DNA from 3 places in the Aerococcus sp. HMSC10H05 genome. Region 1 is predicted to be linked to each of the others. Evidence: riboswitches for the same ligand, from Rfam matches in the RefSeq annotation. Region 1 holds a riboswitch; each other region holds the start of a gene.
What was found. A riboswitch is a leader RNA that binds a small molecule or an ion and turns the genes downstream of it on or off. The one in region 1 is predicted to bind FMN.
Positions count from the first base shown of each region.

Region 2: another riboswitch for FMN. It lies ahead of HMPREF3116_RS08015 (ECF transporter S component); the one in region 1 lies ahead of HMPREF3116_RS00065 (energy-coupling factor ABC transporter ATP-binding protein).
Region 3: another riboswitch for FMN. It lies ahead of ribD (bifunctional diaminohydroxyphosphoribosylaminopyrimidine deaminase/5-amino-6-(5-phosphoribosylamino)uracil reductase RibD); the one in region 1 lies ahead of HMPREF3116_RS00065 (energy-coupling factor ABC transporter ATP-binding protein).

Region 1 is NZ_KV786945.1:11,023-15,711, reverse strand. Features, by position in the region: gene rplQ (50S ribosomal protein L17) at 1-194, shown strand, start outside; gene HMPREF3116_RS00075 (acyltransferase family protein) at 611-2,518, shown strand; gene HMPREF3116_RS00070 (OsmC family protein) at 2,634-3,065, shown strand; FMN riboswitch at 3,167-3,292, shown strand; gene HMPREF3116_RS00065 (energy-coupling factor ABC transporter ATP-binding protein) at 3,414-4,256, shown strand; gene HMPREF3116_RS00060 (energy-coupling factor ABC transporter ATP-binding protein) at 4,232-4,689, shown strand, end outside.
Region 2 is NZ_KV787006.1:30,413-35,101, reverse strand. Features, by position in the region: gene HMPREF3116_RS08030 (segregation/condensation protein A) at 1-337, shown strand, start outside; gene scpB (SMC-Scp complex subunit ScpB) at 334-948, shown strand; gene HMPREF3116_RS08020 (pseudouridine synthase) at 973-1,695, shown strand; FMN riboswitch at 1,758-1,876, shown strand; gene HMPREF3116_RS08015 (ECF transporter S component) at 1,983-2,603, shown strand; gene HMPREF3116_RS08010 (helix-turn-helix domain-containing protein) at 2,696-3,772, shown strand; gene HMPREF3116_RS08005 (RecQ family ATP-dependent DNA helicase) at 3,747-4,689, shown strand, end outside.
Region 3 is NZ_KV786946.1:85,261-89,949, forward strand. Features, by position in the region: gene HMPREF3116_RS00845 (bifunctional 3,4-dihydroxy-2-butanone-4-phosphate synthase/GTP cyclohydrolase II) at 1-572, opposite strand, end outside; gene HMPREF3116_RS00850 (riboflavin synthase) at 573-1,175, opposite strand; partial or broken gene ribD (bifunctional diaminohydroxyphosphoribosylaminopyrimidine deaminase/5-amino-6-(5-phosphoribosylamino)uracil reductase RibD) at 1,156-2,270, opposite strand; FMN riboswitch at 2,391-2,512, opposite strand; gene HMPREF3116_RS00860 (RNA-directed DNA polymerase) at 2,630-4,459, opposite strand.

The DNA.
Region 1 (4,689 bases):
ACCAATTTGTTCGTAACGAAATTGCTGATGTTCGCGCTGAAGGTGAAGACATCGTAATCGAGTCTGCTTTACAAAAATTATTCAACGATCTTGGTCCTCGTTACGCTGATCGACAAGGTGGGTACACACGTATCTTAAAAACAGAACCTCGTCGTGGTGATGCTGCACCAATGGTTATTCTTGAATTAGTTTAATAAAACTTTTAGTGATGTATAAAACGGAGTGTCATGATGTTGGTTGTACCTAGTATGGCCGAGTCTAGCTCTATCTACTCCTAGCGCGAATGAGTTCGCTAGGAGTGGAATATATCCATTAGTCTTTTGAATATATCAAGGCCAATTCATATAAGTGAATAATTGGTTCGGCATATGTGTTGTTTAACCAACAGGTGTTTGGTAGCATATATGCTTTTTTATTTTCTAAAGTGGTTGAGGCTAGGGCTCAACCACTTTTTTTGATACAATGGAAATTAAATTTTTGGAAACTTTTTATAAAACCTAAAATTGATGTTCTCTTTTTCCAGTACTATCGATATAATATATGTATTATAATTGCGTGAATTGTCTCTAGCTTCGACAATTTCGTGTTGATCAATGGAGAGGCGAGGATAATGAAGAGAAACTACTTTTCACAGTTTGATACAATTAGATTCTTAGCTATGCTAGGTATCATTTTATATCACTATTTAACACATCGTGTTTCTGGTGGTTTTTTAGGGGTAGATATTTTTCTTGTACTTTCGGGCTATTTAGTGACTAGTCAAATGGAGAGTAAATATGAAGCGAATATCCAGGATTCTTATTTTAAGAAAACTTGGAGGCGTATACGTAAAATTTGGTGGCCTATGGTCGTTATTACGATGGTGGGATTGACTTATTTATTATTATTTAGGCAACCACTTTTGGTTAATATTGGTATTAATCTAACAACGTCTTTGTTATTCGTCAATAATTGGCAACAGATACTCTCTGGTTCATCTTACTTTGCGAATATGTTGCATCCATCACTGACAACACATTATTGGTATATAGCTGTTTATATGCAATTTATGGTTCTATGGCCTTTATTCTTTAATGCTAGTCGACGATTTACGAAAACGAAATGGCAGTCGGGTTTGGTCATGCTCGGTGCTGCACTTTTGTCAGGCATTTTGATGGGCGTGATCTTTACACCTGGTGAGGACCCATCAAGAGTATACTATGGAACGGATACGAGATTTTTTTCTATCGCTCTTGGTGGAGCAGCTGCCCAATTGTTGGATATGGAACAACTAGCTGAATGGTTGAAGGACAGATTTGGTCGCTTTCACCACTTTATTGTTGATGTGGTACTATTAGGCTTATTGGCTATCCTAACTTATGGGATGCTCAAAATGCTTGATGCGTCGACGTTCACCTATTATGGTGGGATGTTTGCCTTTAACCTATTAGCTGCCGTAACGATTAGCTTGTTGACTTATAAAGGCTCTTGGGTTGGTTTTCTATTAAAATTTAAACCCTTGCGATGGTTAGGTCAGCGTACATTCCACATGTATTTATGGTATTACCCAATCAATGTGCTATTCCATATGGTACCTACCAATCAGAATTGGTTTACCAATAGTATTTGGCCACAAGTTATTTTGATTATCGTCCTCTCTTGTTTATCTTATGCCCTACTAGAGGAAAAAAGATGGCCGGTACCGATTTTTAATGAAGTCCCAAACAATGAACCAGTCCGTCTTTTCACGAAGATTCATCAATTATTTAGCCAACCAGCACCTTGGTTGACCCGCATTTTATTCATAGCTTTTACCTTCGTATTTATTGGAGGAGCTAGTGCAGTTGCAATTTCTAAACCAGCAGAAAATGTGACTGTAGAAGAGCAGCAAGCTGCTGAGCAGGCCAAGAAAATTGAAGAATTGAATAAACAAAGGGCTGAGCAAGAAAAACAAGCAGATGCGAGTCTTTCAACTTATAAAAAGAATTTGAGTGAAACGTCATTAGGATTTTACCAAGGTATTCCGGATGACCAGGCTCGGTTTGCTTATCAGTTATCTGTGACTTTCATCGGCGACTCCCTAATGGTGGGCGAATCAGAAGGCTTGTATACCTTGTATCCTAATGCGATTGTTGATGCTGCGGTTGGTCGTCAGTTATATACCTTAGCTGGCTATCCAACTAGCTTAGACAGCCAAGGCATGCTTAAGGATGTCGTCTTAGTTGATCTAGGTGCGAATGGTGGCTTTACATCAGCACAAATCAGTGATTTCTTAGACGAAATTGGTCGAGAGAAAACGATTTTTCTCGTGAATACGCATGTTGATCGCCCTTGGGCAGATGATGTCAATAAAACTTTAGCTCAAGTGGCTAGTGACGATAGCGATTCAATTTACTTACTAGATTGGCATGATTACTATACTAGCCATGCTGAAGCGCCTACTTGGTTAAGTCAGGATGGGGTACACTTTAATCCTGATGGCGGTCAAGTTTGGTTACAATTTGTGACAAATGGTATGTATCAAGTATTGAAAAAATAATATTAAATTGATAGGCTATTGCATGCGTTAAATGCAATGGCCTTTTTTGTTAGGAGAAATAGGGGTATAATGACCCATATTAGACTATAACCAAGAGGATGGAGGCGTTTTGCATATGGATTTGGATAAGTTGTTATATACAACACGAGTGCATAATGACCAAGGAATTAAGGGAACGGCCTGGGTTGAAGGAGAAAATGAGTTGCGAGTGGTAACTTCTAGTCCATTGAAACCAGAAGAAGCGGGTACAAACCCCGAGCAATTGATTGCCTTATCATGGGCAACTTGCTTGAATGCGACAATAGAAATTGCCTTAAAACGTCACGGTTTCAAAGATGTATCTAGTGAAGTGGCTATTCAGGTAGACTACAGATTAAATCAGGAAACCTCTATTACATATTTTGGGTTTAAGGTGGATATATATATAGACTTAGCGCAAAATAAAGCGGATGAAATCGTCGATGAAGCAGAAAGTCGATGCCCAGTATCTCAAATTATTGGTGATTACCCGCATGTTGAAATAGTTGTACATGCTAATGATGAGTGACTATTTAGGAGATATTTTAAATGGGATACGATAGGTGTCTTGACATCTAATGATTGCTTTTAATGTTGGATTTTAGTAGACTAAACTAAGAAAAATAAATGAAATGTCTTCAGGGCAGGGTGCGAGTCCCGATCGGCGGTAAAGTCCGCGAATTACCGGCTAATGTGGGTGATTGAACTAGTGAGATTCTAGTACCGACTGTTACAGTCAGGATGGAAGAAGCGTATAGTAGAAGAGACAAGCTAGTGATAAAAAGAAGTTAGCCTGATTTATTCTTCTTTAACAAACTCTTCCAAGTAACATTGGAGGAGTTTTTTCTTAAATATATAAAGTGAGCGAGGAAACAAGATGTCGAAACCGATTATTCAAGTTCAAGATTTGTCTTTTCAATATAGCCAATCAGACGAGAGATTCGCTATAGATGGGTTATCTACGTCAATTTATGAAGGTGAGTGGCTAGCAATTATTGGCCATAATGGGTCTGGAAAATCAACATTTTCAAAGCTATTAGTGGGTCTATTAGAAGCGAAATCAGGCACAATTGAAGTAGACGGAAAAGTCCTATCTATGGAAACCGTATGGGATATTCGTAGTCAAATTGGCCTCGTCTTTCAAAATCCAGATAACCAATTTGTAGGTGCTACTGTAGAGGATGATGTGGCTTTTGCTTTGGAGAATAGGGGCATACCTGTTGAGGAAATGCATGAACGCGTAGCTTCTGCTCTTAAAAGAGTCAAAATGTGGGATTACCGGGACAAGGAACCTGCATCTTTATCAGGGGGACAAAAGCAACGTGTAGCAATTGCTGGTGTTATTGCTATGGCACCAAAGATTATGATTCTTGATGAATCGACATCTATGTTAGATCCAGAAGGACGGGAAGAGTTGATGGCGGTAGTAGCGGATATCAAGCAAGATAATGACTTGACTGTTATTTCAATTACTCATGACTTAAATGAAGCAGCGGAAGCAGACCGTATACTGGTGTTTAAAGAAGGAAACATTATTAAAGAAGGCCGACCAGCTGATATTTTTACTTATGGCCATAAGTTGACTGAAGTAGGGTTGGACGTGCCTTTTGCCGAGCAACTAAAGCGTGCACTTGCTAAACGTGGTGTAGATGTACCGAGTGATTATATTGATGAGGAAGGGTTAGGTGAATGGTTATGCAAATCGCATTTGAACATGTAGGTTTTACTTATGGTGCTGGCACGCCATTTGCTAGTGAGGCCCTGCATGATATTAATGTGACCATTCCAGACGGGTCATACACGGCTATAATCGGGCATACAGGGTCCGGAAAGTCTACCATCACCCAACACCTTAACGCTTTAGTACAACCTACTGTAGGGCAAGTACGGATTGGTGAGGCGGTAGTGTCAGCTGACTCTAAACCTAAAGACTTGAAAGCTATCCGTCAAAGAGTGGGCATGGTCTTTCAATTTCCAGAAGGACAACTATTTGAAGAGACGGTCATTAAAGATGTGATGTTTGGTCCGATGAATTTTGGTGACGATGAAGCAACTGCCAGAAAGAAAGCTGAGTCAGCTCTAGAAGCAGTGGGGATTTTGCCTAGCCTGTATGAACGGTCTCCATTTGAGTTATCTGGGGGTCAGATGCGACG
Region 2 (4,689 bases), on a different contig from region 1:
GATGACTGGACGCCAACTAACGCCGGATGACTTATACAGAGCTATTCAAAAAATGGCCTTCCGATTAAAGAATCAACAACCGATCCAAACAACGATTGCGGGAGAACTTTACTCAGTAAGTGCTGCAATGGCTGATATCCGTGAAGCCTTTGTCTCGTCAAACCGAAATGTTTTAATGTTCCAAGATACTGTTTTTATTGGTAAAATTCACTCACGAAGTCAAATTGTCAGCTTGTTTCTAGCAATTTTAGAATTAGTGAAGTCAAATGAGTTATACTTATACCAAGAAAACTTAAGGGCAGATATTCAATTGATTAGACGGGAGGAAAGTGAATGAATGCAGTCGCTGCGATAGAAAGTTTACTTTTCGTAGCAGGTGAAGACGGTATTGCTGTGGATGAACTTGCGAATTTACTGGAAATAAAGTCAGAATGGGCCTTATATTATGTGATGGTATTGAGAAATCGTCTGCAACACGATCCGCAATCGGGTTTGAGAATTACAGTGATTAATGAACGGGTCCAATTGGTGACAAAAGCGACATATGGTGATGTAGTGAAGAAATATGCGGTGTCTCCTTTCGCTACAAAACTATCACAAGCAGCTTTAGAAACGTTAGCGATTATTGCCTACCAACAACCGGTGACAAGGATGACAATTGATGATATCCGGGGCGTTCAATCGTCAAACATGATCCATAAATTGCTAGAGCGAGATTTAATTATGGAAACGGGTCGACAAGATTCACCGGGGAGACCAATCATATATGAGGTGACATCTTACTTTTACCAATACTTTGGATTAGAGTCTTTAAACGACTTGCCAGACATCCATAATTTAGTGTTAGATGGGTCTGTAGATGAAGAAACCCTTTTTAAAATAGATGAGCATGGCGAACCCATGCAAAAGGAATTCAACCAAATAACAAAAGACGAGCCAACAGAATAGGTCACCAATAGGAGTTATTGAATAATGGAAAGATTACAGAAAGTGATGGCACACGCAGGAGTTGCCTCTAGACGAGAATCAGAGAAATTAATTACGGCGGGACGCGTCAAAGTTAATGGACAAGTTGTTAGAGAATTAGGAAAAAAAGTGTCAAATTCTGATCGTATTGAAGTAGACGAGGTACCTATTTATAAAGAAGAGCCAGTTTACTATGTATTTTATAAACCAACTGGCGTGATTTCTGCTGTAAAAGATGATAAAGGGCGTAAAGTTGTGACAGACTTTTTTCCAGATGTCGAACAGCGTATTTATCCGGTAGGACGATTAGACTACAATACATCCGGTTTACTGTTGTTAACCAATGACGGTGAATTTGCGAATACTTTAATGCACCCGCGTTACGAGATTAATAAAGTTTATGTGGCAAAAGTTGAGGGGATTATTACTGGAGAAGAGCGTAAGCAATTAGAACGTGGCGTTGAAATTGATGGTGGTAAAACAGCACCTGCACAAGCTAAAATTCTTTCTGTTGATAAGGATAAAAAAACAACAATTATTGAGGTGATTATCCACGAAGGACGTAATCGCCAAGTCCGTAAGATGCTTGAAGCAGTAGGACACCCCGTTACTAAATTAAAACGCGAACGCTACGGATTTTTAGATCTTAAAGGCTTAAAACCAGGAGATAGTAGAATTTTATTGAAGCATGAAATCGAAGAGCTATTAACGATTGCTAAGAAGAAATAAGTAATATACTTGAAATAAGTAAGATACTTGCTATAATAAGAGTAGTAAGAAAATAAATTTGAAGCAATCTTCAGGGCAGGGTGAAATTCCCGATCGGCGGTAAAGTCCGCGACTCCCATTTTGGGACTGATCTAGTGAAATTCTAGAACCGACTGTAAAGTCAGGATGGAAGAAGATGGGCGAACAAAGGCTGTTTGTCTATACTCTTTTTACCTTGAAGGTGGAAAGAGTTTTTTTATTTCCACTTTTGAGTGCCGACCCATGAAGTAGAAAAGGAGAGCATTTATATGGGAAAGAATCACACTAAGGAAATAGTATTGGTTGCAATTGTTGGGGCATTATCATTTATTTTGATGTTTATTGGTTTTCCAATCATCCCAGCGTTACCCTATTTAAAGGTAGACTTTTCATTGGTGCCAATCTTACTTGTTGCTTTTATTTCGGGACCCAAAAAAGCTACTGCAGCTGGCTTAATTGCAAATGGCTTACATTATATTTACACTGGTGGTGAGATGGGTATTCCAATAGGAGACGCTACTGCCTTTATCGCTACTATAGCCTATATCTTACCGATATACTATCTATTAAAAGATCAAATGGTAACAGTATATTCAGGTAGAAAGTCAGCTAAAGAAATGAACTTTGCAAAAACGATTGCCGCATATTTATCAGCTACTCTTTCTTTAACGATTGTGATGACTATCTTAAACTACTTCGTGATTACGCCATTCTACATGCAAGTAATGAACTTCGATGTAGGTAATATGCAAACATATATCCTAGCGGGTATTATCCCATTCAATCTGATCAAAGGCGTATTGGTTTCACTATTGGCACACTTTGTTTTAGTTCAAAGTTTACCAACTTTAGTCAGTCGATTTGGAACGCTCGAATATTCACACCGTTGAAAATGAAGATAGACTCATTTTTTGCTATAATAGAGACCAAAGGATAAATAACAAACGCAAAAATATTATATAGGAATGTTGGAGGGGTAGAATTGGATACTTTATTAATGGCGATTGCTTTTAAGGTCCAAGCCCTCCCTCAAAATTCTGTATACCAAGTGTTGATTGGCAAGCGAACTGCTACAACACTTTTTTTTGCTTTTTCGAATCATTTAACCGCTTATTTGGGGCTGTACCCTAAACTTCAAAAAAATGTCTGGCTATCCTATACTCAAAATGTAGAAGACTATATTTCAATAGAGGCAATTTTTCGGCAAGATAACCATTCAGAGTTTATGGAGTTAATTTTTGATAAAATATTACCCAGTCGAAATGGTCTAATTATTGCAAATCATCATCATAAACACCATCTAGCCTTTAAATTATTGTTGCAAGTATTATCCAATCACCTAGCTGAAAATTCACATTATAGTCCAATTGTTCAAGATTTAGATATACAACAATTTATCAAAAGTTTTGTATTAATGATAAAAAGAGAAAATGCTGATAAAGCTGATTTAACAGCCATAGGTCATAGCCTCCACCAGCAATTAATCAAGGACCTTACCGATTTTCCCAACCAGGCAGCCTTGTTATTCCTTGAGCAGTTTGAGGGCGCTCAATTACCAGCACAAACCCTTGAACAAGCTGCTGAAAATCATCAGCTTTCTAAACGTGCAGTTGTCATTACACAACAAGCTGTGTTGGACCAACTCTATCAGAATTGGCTGAGTGGGGAGACTTTAGAGGATACCACTCATTGGCTTCAAGTATTCACCAGAGGACTTTTTAACCAGTTTCCAATTTGGAACCAAACAACACAAGAAACTTTGGATATGTTCAATCAAGGGAACAGCTTGGAACAAATTGCGTTTAAAAGAGGATTGAAACTCTCTACAATTACAGAACATATCATCGAGATATCTTTGAGTAATCCCAAAATCATCGAACCATTGGTAGTTGAGTTACTTGACTTAAAGGATATTGGCATTTTAATAACAACTAAACCAGATGTAACCTATGAAGGCTTTAAGGATAGATTTGGAGAAAAAGCGTATTGGTTATATCGCTATTGGCATATTGTGTACCAGAAAGGAGATCATCATGATCGATTGGCATCAACGTCTTAAAGAAATGACAGGTTATCAGGCTTTTAAGCCAGGACAATTGACAAGTTTAGAGGCCTTAGAGTGTCAAGAAAATGTGATCGCTATCTTACCAACTGGTGGTGGCAAATCCTTAATTTATCAAATCCATCAATATCATGAAAAGGGTGTTACACTAATTATTTCGCCACTGATATCCTTGATGCAAGATCAAGTAAGTCAGTTGCAACAAATGGGATTAGGTAGAGGTATTGCCATAAATTCTACCTACAACCGTCAAGAACAAGAGTATATCTTAAATCATCTATCTGACTATCAATTCTTGTTTCTTTCACCCGAAATGCTGCTTAAAGAACCAGTGATGCATGCAATTCAACAAATGTATATTCACTTGTTGGTCATTGATGAGGCGCATTGTATTTCTCAATGGGGTTATGATTTCAGGCCACAATATACTGAATTAAAAAGTGTACGTCAGCGCTTAAACTATCCTAAAACATTGGCTTTATCAGCAACAGCTAACCAGACAGCATTAGCTGATATTCAATCATACTTATTTGAAGCATATGAATCTGTTCAACTCATTAAAGAATCAGTAGATCGTCCCAATATTTTTTATTTGTTTGATGAAATCGAATCGGATGAAGTAAGAATACATAAACTACAAGACTGGTTAGATATGCTACCTAAACCAGGTATCGTTTATGTGCATCATAAAAGTGAGTTAGAAGAACTTAACCAATGGATGAAAGATCATACAGATTTGCGGGTAGCTTCTTATCATGGGGATAAAAGCCTAGAAGACCGGCATATTATTCAAAGCCAATTTCTTCAAGGTGAATTAGACGTTGTTTTTGCTACATCCGCTTTTGGCATGGGGATTAATCATAGTCATATCCGGTTTGTTTTACATTATCATTTGCCTAAAAATATGGCTGATT
Region 3 (4,689 bases), on a different contig from region 1:
ATGGTGATGACTGGCATCTGCCATTTCTCTGCTTGCTCAAGTAATTCGGCTTGGCGCATCATCGTACCGTCTTCGCGCATAATTTCTACACAAACTCCCACTGGATTTAGTCCAGCCAATTTCATCAAATCAACCGTTGCTTCTGTATGACCGTTTCGCTCCAGCACACCATTCTCTTTCGCCACTAATGGGAAAACATGTCCCGGGCGGTTAAAGTCACTAGGCTGACTAGCCGGATTTGCTACTTCACGCATGGTTAACCCGCGTTCTACTGCGGATACACCTGTACTCGTCTCTTTATGATCAATGGATACCGTAAATGCGGTCGTATGTGGGTCTGTATTATCATTCACCATTGGCGACAAGTTTAATCTATCAGCAGTTTCTCGGCTCATTGGCTGACAGATCAACCCTTTAGCATGAGTTGCCATAAAATTGATATTCGCTGTTGTGGCAAACTCTGCTGCACAAATTAAGTCCCCTTCATTTTCTCTATTCTCATCATCCAAAACCATAATAATTTGACCTGCTTGTAAAGCTGTTAATGCGTCTTCGACTGTTGAAAATTCCATCTAAACTCGCTCCTTCACTGTAAATTGCTCAATATATTTACCGACAATATCATTTTCTAAATTCACGATAGTGCCTACTTGATAGGTTGAAAAAATGGTTTGTTCACTCGTGTGAGGGATAATGGAAACTTTGAAACTATCTCCTTCAGCTCCAGCAACCGTTAAACTTGTACCATCAATCGCAATAGACCCTTTCATAATGATATAGCGCATTAGGTCTTTACTTGTTTGAATCGTGTACCAATTAGCGATACCATCTGCCTCAATTGCGGTGATTTTACCAATACCATCAATATGGCCACTTACAAGATGACCACCAAATCTCGCGTTTGCCTTCATCGCCCGTTCCAGATTCACTTGGCTATTGCGCGTAATGCCTTCTAAAGACGTTTTCGCAATCGTTTCTGGCATCACTTCCACTTGGAAATTGGTATCGGTGTAATTCATCACGGTCAGACAAATGCCGTTCACACTAATAGAGTCACCTAGATTGACATCGGCTACTATTTTTTCAGAAGCAATGGTCAAAAAAAGTCCTGCACGATTGTTGATAGCCTTGATACTTTCAATACGGCCAATGTCTTCAATAATTCCTGTAAACATTTAATCCACCCTACTTTCTATCAAAAGGTCTTTACCTAATGGCGTAATTGCTTGGATATCACTTGTGAGTGCTCGATTGATCTTTGGAAAACCAAAACCACTGATAGGACTATACTGATTAAAACCACCAATAACTTTAGGTCCAATATAAGTGTGGATTTCTTGTATTAAACCAGCTTCAAGTAGCGACGCGTTTAGTTTTGAGCCACCTTCAACATAAATACTTTGAATACCTTGCTGGCCCAGTTGGGTGATTAAATCAAGTAAATCTACCTTGCCATTCTTTGCTTTTACAACTAATAACTGACAACCAGCTTCTTGATAGGATTGGTGATCTTGTGGATTTTGATTGGTTGTTGCAACAATTGTTGGTGTTTCCTTAGCAGTTTTCACTAATTGGCTGGTTAAGGGCAGCTTCAAGCTAGTATCACAAACAATACGGATAGGGTTAATGCCTTCAAAGTCATCAATTCGAACAGTTAACATTGGATCATCAGCAAGCGCTGTCCCTATACCAATCATGATGGCTTGATTACTGTGGCGTTGATAATGCACATGCTCTCGTGCAGTTTTGTCCGTTATCCACTTAGAATCCCCAGTATAGGCAGCTGTCCGCCCATCTAGGGTCATGGCATATTTCATGGTGACATAGGGCTGTTGGTGGGTCATAAAATAATTGAATTTACGGTTCAAGTCTTCGCTTTCTTCAGCCAAAAGACCCGTTTCTACTTTAATATTGTGCTTTCTTAATTCCTGAATCCCTTTTCCAGCAACTAGTGGGTTAGGGTCAGTTGCAGCAATCACCACTTTTTCAATACCCGCTTCAATAATAGCTTGTGTACAAGGCGGTGTTTTGCCGAAATGACAACAAGGTTCAAGGGTGACATACATGGTTGCCCCTTTTACATCATATCCTTTTTCGCTAGCATCCTTTAATGCTTCTCTTTCCGCATGTAAACCACCATACTGCTGATGGTAACCTCGGCCGATGACTTGATCATCTTTCACGATAACTGCACCAACCATAGGATTAGACCTTGTCCAACCTTGGCCTAATTTGGCTAAGTCAAGTGCTTCTTGCATATAGTCTTTCATTCACTCATCCTTTCTCTAAACAACAAAAAATCTAGTCAGAGTGACGAAAAAAAGCCCTAGAAATTAGATTCCTAGGGCACACAAATAAACTATATAGCAATAGTATTCGTTTATTTTGTTTCTACTCTTCTTCCATCCAGACTCTACTGTCGGTCTCGGAATTACACCGAGTCAGCCCCTAACTAAAGGAGGTCGCGGACTTTACCGCCGGTCGGGAATTACACCCTGCCCTGAAGATTTTATTTGACTGTTTATGGTGATATCTTACGGCAATAAAATGAAAATGTAAACCCTTAAATGTATTTTGAATAGAAAATATACATTATAGGGTATTTAATGTTAGTTAATATTTGGAATTATTATATAAACTCAAATAACACATCATCAATAGTTCTTAGTTCAACTAGAGCAACATTTTCATCTAATAAGAGTTTATAAAACTGATTAATCATTCTTTTGCTTTTCTTCATACTAGTGTTAATATCGAGAACATAGTCCTTATTCAACTCTGATTCTACTAGTTGGCTTTTTTTGTTAGTGTTACATTTTGAAAAATGATTATTTAGTTGTTGATTTGGTATTAGATTATTCTGAATCAAATGATACATGAAATATCTTAATAACCAATATCTTTCTTGCATTCTAATGCTACCTTCATCATAATTCAAGTGAATTTCTGACAGAACATTCTCTAATATAGATAAAAGTTTTTCAACTTCATACTTTTCTTTTAACCAAAGAATTACACATAAACATTTAGAGTAATCATCGAGATCCTTAGAAAGAATATCAATTAATTTTTCTTCTGTCGCTATAGCAGATAAATCAAATATTACTGAATATAGAAGTAATTGATAAACTTCTTGATTCCAGCCATTAATAACTGAATCATCTAATTTTTGAATTAAGTTCTTTTCATTCTCTAAAACATATTCTTTAACAATCTGCTTTATTTGTTTCTTGTCAATTCCAAGTTCTACTAAGTTTTCAGTCAAATTTAGAAATTTATTAGATAAACTAGAGTCTTTTAGAGATATATCTAAAATTCTCTCATATAAATTTTGATGAGTTACATTTTCTCTCGTTAGTAAAATTTCTTGAATATAACTTCCTGTTAATTTTAAATCTTTCATTTTATTTATAATTACAGAAAATATACACTTTATAGCTCCCTTATTTTCTTTTCCTTCTTCTATTAGACAGAAATCTATAAAATTATTTATTCTATTTTTCCAACTTTCAACCTTTGTTTTCTGATTAAAATCATCAAAGTAATTAAATATATCTATTTTTTGAATATTATTTTCAAAAGGAAAAATATATTCTTTAGTTTTATTATCATTTAGTATGAGATTAAAGTCTCTACAGAGGGAATGAAAATCTGTTAAAAAAGCTTCTTTTTCTGCATCAGTAGTAAAAACAAATTTTATATCATCAACATATCTTGAATACACATATCCTCTATCCTCCATTAATCTATCTATATGACACATGTATAATTCTGCAATGATACGTGAAATTATATTTCCCACTGGTATCCCATGTGTTTCCGTATATTGACACTTCTGAATTAAAGTATCCAAATCATTCGCAAATCCTCCTCTACGTTTTGCTTTTGATTGTTGTTTCCCAGTAATTACCCAAGGAATACTGTGAGTATATAGTGTATGATAAAAGTTCGACAAATCGAGAGTTAGCATTCGATTACCTACATATAACAATCTTTGTTCAATTTGCTTTGTAAATTTAAAGTTAAAATCTAACTGATTAAAATACTTTGAAGTCGAAAACTTGTTATCTATAAAAATATTAATAAATTCCTGCTTATTCTTTTCTATGAAATAACATAGCTGTAAATAACTAAAAATATTAATCATTTTATATTCCCTTCTAGTGTACTTATTCTTGGGAATATTAAATAAAATTGGTTCTGTATCTGCATTTTTATTAGTTTCATCAAAATCAAAAAAACAACGTAAATCTTTTTTCTTAACCAAATTTGATAAATCTTGTAAATTAAAAATTCTTAGATAAAAATTTTCTGATTTTCCGTAATGCTCCTCTAATAATCTATCATTTATATTATTGGATTCAATCTTTCTCATATTAACGTCATAATAGCCATACCTAATGAGAAATGCTGTATCAAACAAAGTATCGTATAAATTTTGAATATCATGCTTCTTCAATATATACCTCCACATAAAAAAATTATTTTCTACATATGATTTTAACTTCTATTTCTAATAAAAATGTACTCATCTATCTTATATCTTGTTTTTTAGAAGACTATTTTATCTTTATCAAAAAATAAAATATTTTACTCCAGCTTATTAGTATTTTACACAATATTTAACTGATATTTCATAAATAAAAAGTAGATAGTATTTTAACTACCTACTTTTCTATAATTACAATA